Regions from separate parts of the Thioclava sp. F36-7 genome, predicted to be linked through region 2. Evidence: riboswitches for the same ligand, from Rfam matches in the RefSeq annotation. Region 2 holds a riboswitch; the other holds the start of a gene.
The links. A riboswitch is a leader RNA that binds a small molecule or an ion and turns the genes downstream of it on or off. The one in region 2 is predicted to bind cobalamin.

Region 1: another riboswitch for cobalamin. It lies ahead of BMI89_RS07675 (hypothetical protein); the one in region 2 lies ahead of BMI89_RS10580 (TonB-dependent receptor).

What each region holds. Positions count from the first base shown of each region.
Region 1 covers NZ_MPZR01000003.1:390,698-394,111, forward strand. Annotated here, with positions in the region: gene BMI89_RS07670 (homocysteine S-methyltransferase family protein) at 1-961, opposite strand, end outside; gene BMI89_RS07675 (hypothetical protein) at 1,092-1,397, opposite strand; cobalamin riboswitch at 1,522-1,725, opposite strand; gene ppsA (phosphoenolpyruvate synthase) at 1,937-3,414, shown strand, end outside.
Region 2 covers NZ_MPZR01000005.1:83,102-86,515, reverse strand. Annotated here, with positions in the region: gene BMI89_RS10580 (TonB-dependent receptor) at 6-1,829, opposite strand; cobalamin riboswitch at 1,966-2,160, opposite strand; gene BMI89_RS10575 (DUF475 domain-containing protein) at 2,190-3,236, opposite strand; gene BMI89_RS10570 (DUF1499 domain-containing protein) at 3,350-3,414, opposite strand, start outside.

The sequences.
Region 1 (3,414 bases), on a different contig from region 2:
GGCTGGCCTCGGTCTCGCGACCCACGGCCTCGGCCATCTCGCGGATATGCATCGGGCTCGCCCCGCAGCACACGCCGAGGTAATTCACTCCGATCGCCTGCGCCTCGCGCGCGAAGGCGCCGATCTCGTAGCGGTTGCAGGCCAGCGGATCGAGCGCGGTCGGGAAGGTCCGGCCATGCGGCGAGGGGCAGGTGCAGCCGTTGTGATCGGAGAGGTTGAAGAAGGTCGGTTCCTCCTTCGTGGTCCGGTAGGGCACGGGCAGGGCGCCGACATGGCAGCTCACCGCCGCGCGCACTTTGCGCAGCCACGGCATCATCGTCTGCGGCCCGCGGAAACAGTTCAGCCCGACGACATCGGCGCCCGCCTGTTCGAGCTGCTGGCAGGTCTCGACGATGCCGACCCCGTCCATCATCTCGTTGCCCGCCATCGGCGCCAGCGTTAGCACCACCGGCAGACCCGACGCCTTCGCGGCCTCCAGCGCACAGAGCGCCTCGCCCGCGTAGTAGAAGGTCTCGCCGATAATGATATCCGCGCCTTCCTCAACCGCCCATCCGATCATCTCGTCGAACATCGCGCGCACCTCGGCCTGCCGCGCCGGATCGGCCGGGTCCCAGATATTCGTGTTCGAGATATTGCCCGCCATCAGGTTGCCGGTCTTCGCATTGGCGACCTCGCGCGCGATCTTAAGCGCCGCGCGGTTGAGCGGCTCCAGCAGGTCTTCCTTGCCGATCACGCGCATCTTCTCGCGGTGGCCGTTATAGGTGAAAGCCTCGACGATATCGCTGCCGGCGCGCTGGAAATCGACATGCAGATTGCGCAGCGCCTGCGGGTATTCGAGCGCCACCTCGGGCACGAATTCCCCGGCGGTCAGATAGCCGCGCCGTTCCAGTTCGAACAGGAAGCCCTCGGCGCAGATTACCGGGCGCGCGTCGAGCAGACGGGTCAGTTTGTTGTCATTCATGGAGAGATCCTCTCAGTTCATCCATGACCATCGTTTGGAAAAGCCGAGCCTCACAGGAAACGGAGTGCCGTTTCCTGCTGCAATGGTCCTCGGCCGGGCCGCAGGATGCGACCGCAAGACGAAAAACGGGTCAGAGGCCGCGTCGGGCGCGAGCGCCGCCGCGCCGGAGCGGGGGCGGCAGCTCGATCGGCAGGGCGAAAGGCTGCGGGCTCAGCGAGTCCAGCAGCAACTCGCAGAACACCGCGACGGCAGGCGAGGTTGCGCCGAACGGATAGGCCTGCGTATGGGCGATGATCGCCGCCTTCGCATAGGGCATGTCGCCCGGTAGCCCGCCGAGCCATTCCATGTAGCCGAGCGTGCCCAGCTCACGCGCACGCAGCGGCGAGATCGGTCCTATATCGAGTTGTAGCAGTGAAAGCGTTCGTTCCAAAAGCATCGCGCCCTCCGCGCAAAAGGGCGGGAGTGGTCGCGGCACGGCGATATGCGAGGTCCGATCTGGTCCATCTCTCGTCTCTCCGTCCCAGGGCACCCCGCCCGGGTTTAAGGTGACCGAGATGCGCTAGGCGCGCATCCGAGATGGCAGGTCTCCTGACTCGCGGGTCGTAGCTTCACCGGACCTTCCCAACCTTTGCAGGTCAGTGGCGTTTCCGGTGGCGCTCGCCGCTTACAGTTGCGGGGGCAGTCACGGAGTTGGGCATCGCCCGCACCGTGTTCCCTTTTCAGCCGACCCTTTGGGGCCGGACACCATCCCGGATTTGATCGCAGGAAAATTCGGCGCTGTCCAGAACGGATTGGGGACGCGGTGGCAGCCGACTGTCGCACGGCAATTCGCGCGCGCATGTCGACGGACTGTCTTGGTCTTACGCGACGGAAGTATTTCGGGAGCGGCTTGCGAGGCCCGCGTTGACAAAGATCAAGGTCGAAATGCGCCTCTGCGATAAAGTGCCGGCAGGTGCAAACAGGGGAGGCGAGCTCATGGCCACGAAGAAAGAAGTCATTCCTTTCGATAGCTTACGCCGCGAGGATGTCGCGCTTGTGGGCGGCAAGAACTCTTCGCTTGGCGAGATGGTGCAGGAGCTTGGCGCCAAGGGCATTCAGGTCCCGCCGGGCTTTGCCACCACATCCGACGCCTACCGGATGTTCCTCGATGAAAACAATCTGACCGAAACCATCGCGGGCTATCTCGCGGATTACGATGCGGACAAGATCAGCCTTCACGTCGCGGGTCAGAGCATTCGCGACACGATCGTGGCCGGAGATTGGCCAGCCTCGACCGAGGCCGCGATCCGGCAGGCTTACCGCGATCTGTCGAAGCGGGCAGGGGTGCCTGAGGTCTCCGTCGCCGTGCGCTCGAGCGCCACGGCCGAAGACCTCCCCGATGCCAGTTTTGCCGGTCAGCAGGAGACCTACCTGAACGTTTCGGGCGAGGAGGAGCTTCTGACCGCCTGCCGCAAGTGTTACGCCTCGCTCTTCACCGACCGCGCGATCACCTATCGCAAGCTCCGTGGGTTCAATCATCTCGATGTCGCGCTCTCCGTGGGCGTTCAGCAGATGGTGCGCTCCGATATCGGCGGGTCGGGCGTGATGTTCTCGATCGACACCGAAACCGGATTCGACAAGGTCGTGCTGATCAGCGCGGCCTGGGGCTTGGGCGAGAATGTCGTGCAAGGCGCGGTCACGCCCGACGAGTTTCAGGTATACAAGCCCTTCCTTGGCAAGGCAGGCGTCAAACCGATCATCGAGAAGAAGCTCGGGGCGAAAGAGATCAAGATGATCTATGCCGGGCCGGACGCCCCGAACCCGGTGCGCAACGTGCCGACATCGAAAGCTGAGCGCGGGAAGTTCGTCCTGTCGGATGACGAGGTGCTCGACCTCGCGCAGCAAGCGGCCACCATCGAAGCGCATTACGGCCAGCCGATGGATATGGAATGGGCCAAGGACGGTGTGACGGGGAAGCTGTTTATCGTGCAGGCGCGCCCCGAGACGGTGCAGTCGCGGGTCTCTGCGGGATCGCTCCGGCGCTACACCATCGGCGCGCATGGCCCGGTCGTGGTCAGCGGCCTGTCGGTCGGCGAGCAGGTCGCGACCGGGCGGGTCTGCCTGATCGAAGACGTCAAGGATATCGACGATTTCGTGGACGGCTCGGTCCTCGTCACCTCGACGACGGACCCCGACTGGGTGCCTGTGATGAAACGGGCCTCTGCCATCATCACCGACCACGGCGGCAGAACCAGCCACGCCGCCATCGTCAGCCGCGAATTGGGCGTGCCCGCCATCGTCGGCTGTGGCGATGCGACGCATGTGCTGCATGACGAGCAGGAGGTGACCGTCTGCTGCGCCGAAGGGGACGAGGGCCGGGTCTATGACGGCTTTGCCGAGTTCACGGTCGAAGATCTGAACCTCGACGCGGTGCCGGAGACCAAGACCAAGGTCATGCTCAACCTCGCCAACCC
Region 2 (3,414 bases):
TCAGATCAGAACCGCGCACGCAGCCCCACATAGGCGGCGCGACCCGAGGTGCCGTACCCTGGCCAGAGCTGGTAATCGGTGTCGGTCAGGTTCTCGATACGCAGATAGGCCTCTTTGTCATTGCCCAGATCGTAGGTCATCTGCGCGTTCAGCAGGCCGTAATCGGGCTGGCTCTGACGATCGGTGACCACGCGCATATCGGCGGCGAGCGTGAGCTTGTCAGTCACCTGCGCGTCGATCCCGACGGTCAGCGTGTGGCGCCCGAAGGCCGAATTCCACGTCGAGCCTGCGGACAGCCCATCGGGGTTCTTCGAGTCCAGATAGGTATAGCCGAGGCTATAGTTGACGTTGTTGGAGATCGGCCCTTTCAGACCCAGTTCCAGACCCTGCCGCTTGGCGGTGCCCGAGGTCTGGTAATAGCTGTAGGTCGTGTTGCTGTAGTCGATCAGATCGTCCACCTCGATATGGAACAGCGTCGCGGTCAGCTTATGCGCACCGAAATCACGCTCGACCCCAAGGTCGTAGCTCAGCGATTTCTCCGGCTTGAGATCGGGATTGCCCGCATAGCCGTCATAAAGCTCGTAGCCCGACGGCGCGCGGAACCCGTTGCCCACCGAGGCACGCAAGAGGGTCGCGGCATCGGCCTGCCAGGTGACGCCCAGACGGCCCGTGGTGTTGCCGCCGAAATCCGAGTGATCGTCATGGCGCGCCGAGGCGGTCACGTTCACGCCGTCCATCGGCGAGAAGGCATATTCGCCGAAGACGCCCGTATCCGCGGTCAGGACATCGCCCGTGACATAGGTACCGGTATAGGTTTCCAGCGTGCGATCCGCGCCGAAGGTCAGCCGCCCCGGCCCGAGATCGGTCGAGGCTTTCCAGTCGAGTTTGCGGCGTTTGCCCTCGTAGCCATAGTCATAGACCGGATACCAGCGCGAGGTGGTGTAATAGGTCAGACCGAGCTCGTGATCGAGCGGACCGGTCGCAAATTTCGCAAAGAGACGCCCGCCCCGCTCCTTGTGGACGGTGTATTCGTTGCTGTCCGTGGGCGGCGAGCTGAAGCCGTTATCGAACTCGCCCCGATCGTTCTGCGCAAAGCCGTTGAAGCCGATCAGCAGATTGTCGGAGATGCGCTTCTGCGCGCGCAGGCTCACGCGATCGGCGCGGTAGCCGTCTTTCTCGGTATTGCCGTTCTTCTTGTCGGCGGCCGAGAAGCCTGCGGTGTAGACTTTCGACAGCTGGATCGCGAGCTCGTCGTCACCCTTCTTCCAACCGAAGTTATAGGCCGCATTCGCGGTGTGGTAGGAGCCGAGCTCGAGCTTTACGCTCTGGGTCACGCCATCCTCGGTCGGGCGCGGCGTGTCGAGGTTGATGACACCGGCGACCGCCTGCCCGCCATAGACCGCCGATTGCGAGCCGCGCATGATCTCGACCCGGTCGTAGTTGAACGTGTTGAACCGGCCCAGATCGGGCAGCACCTGCGGCGCGGAGGGATCGGAGACGTCGATCCCGTCCACCATAACCTTCACGTAGTTCTGCGACACGCCGCGGATGGTGAAGCCGGTCTGCGCGCCCATCGGCCCGCGCGACAGGATGCCGACGCCCGGCGATTGCGCGATCAGATTGGCAAGGCGGGTCTGGCCCGAACGCTCCAACTCGTTGCGCGACAGCACGGTGACCGCCTGCGCGGTCTTGTCCGACGATTGCGGCTCGAGCGCACCGTGATAGATCACGATCTCATCGAGTTGGTAAGGTTGGCTGTCTTGCGCAAGCGCGGGGGCTGCCAGCGCGGTGGTGAGCATCAGGCCCACGGTCAAACGGGTGCGGATCATATCCAATTCCCTCGTATCGCGACTCTGTGGTCGCGTGAACTTCGTATCGTAAGTCTTTGGAAATTTGGAATTTCCGCCGACGGTGAGAATGTCACCACTGACGGAAGACCGCCTCCGCTGCGCGCCCCGCACAGGCAGAAAGGATGAGCGCCTCGGCAGGTCTCCTGGCTCGCGGGTCTTGGTTTCGGCTGGCCTTCCCGGGTCGCCCCAGTGGCTCAGTCAGCCGTCACTCGCCGCTCACAGTTGCGGGGGCAGCCCCGGAATGAATGCACGCATCGCACCGGGTTCCCTTTTCATCCGCCAAGGCGGAACCGAAGTGCCCCTGCTGTGCCGCGCGCGCCGCAGTCTGTCAAGAAAATTTCAACTCTCGACGGCGGCTCTGCTGCGCTTGTTGAAACGGATCGAGGACAGCAGCGCCAGCCCGATCAGCCCCGCCCCGATCAGCCCGGTAATCACCTCGGGCACTTCCACCAGCGTCTGCGCGAACATGACGACCGAAAGGATCAGGATCGACCAGAAGGCCCCGTTCTCGAGATAGCGGAATTCGCTCAGCGTGTTGCGCTCCACCAGCATCAGGGTCATCGACCGCACATACATCGCGCCGATCCCCAGACCGATCGCGATCAGGAACAGGTTCTGGGTCAGCGCGAAGGCCCCGATCACCCCGTCGAAGCTGAAGGACGCGTCGAGCACTTCGAGATAGAGGAACGCGCCGAGGCCAGCCTTGGCCGTCTCGGCGGCGATATTCGTCCGGTCGAGCACGTGGCTGAGCACTTCGACCCCGAGGAAGGTCGCAAGCCCGCAGATGGAGGCGAACATAAACTCGTCCTCGCGCCCTTCGGGAAGGATCCAGGTAAAGGCCAGAATGACGAGCAGCACGAGGCCGATCTCCAACCCGCGGATCGAGGCGAGCGCGCGCAACCGGCGCTCCAACGCTCGGATCCAGTCGACTTCCTTGCCCTCGTCGATGAAATAGGTAAGCGCGACCATCATCAGGAAAGCGCCGCCGAAGCCCGCGATCGACAGATGTGCGTCCTCGATGATCTCGGCATATTCCGCCGGATGTTTCGCGGCCAGTTGCACCGCCTCCCATGGTCCGATCCCAGCGGCGATCACGACGATCAGCAGCGGGAACAGGATACGCATCCCGAAGACCGCGATCAGAATACCCCAGGTCAGGAAACGACGCTGCCATTTCGGCGTCATCTGGTGCAGTTTGTTGGCGTTAACGATGGCGTTGTCGAAGCTCAGCGAGATTTCCAGCACGGCGAGCACCGCCGTGATCATCAGGAAAGAGACCGCGCCGCCCAGCCCGCCGGTCTGGGCAAAACCCAGCGCGAATGACCCGACCAGCCCCGCAATAGTGACGGCGATGGCCCAGGAGAAATAACGGTACATGGTGGTCATGCTGGCTCCGGCTGCATGGAGCCTCACTTAGGCTTCGCCCCTTCTCTTCGCAAGGGAGCGCGCCGTCAGAGTTGATCGCTGTGACCCGGCGGGCGCGCCTCGTATCAGACCCCCTACAGCCCCGCCTCGTCGAGCCAGCCCATGATCCGGGCTTTGTTCACGCCGAGATCGGATTTGC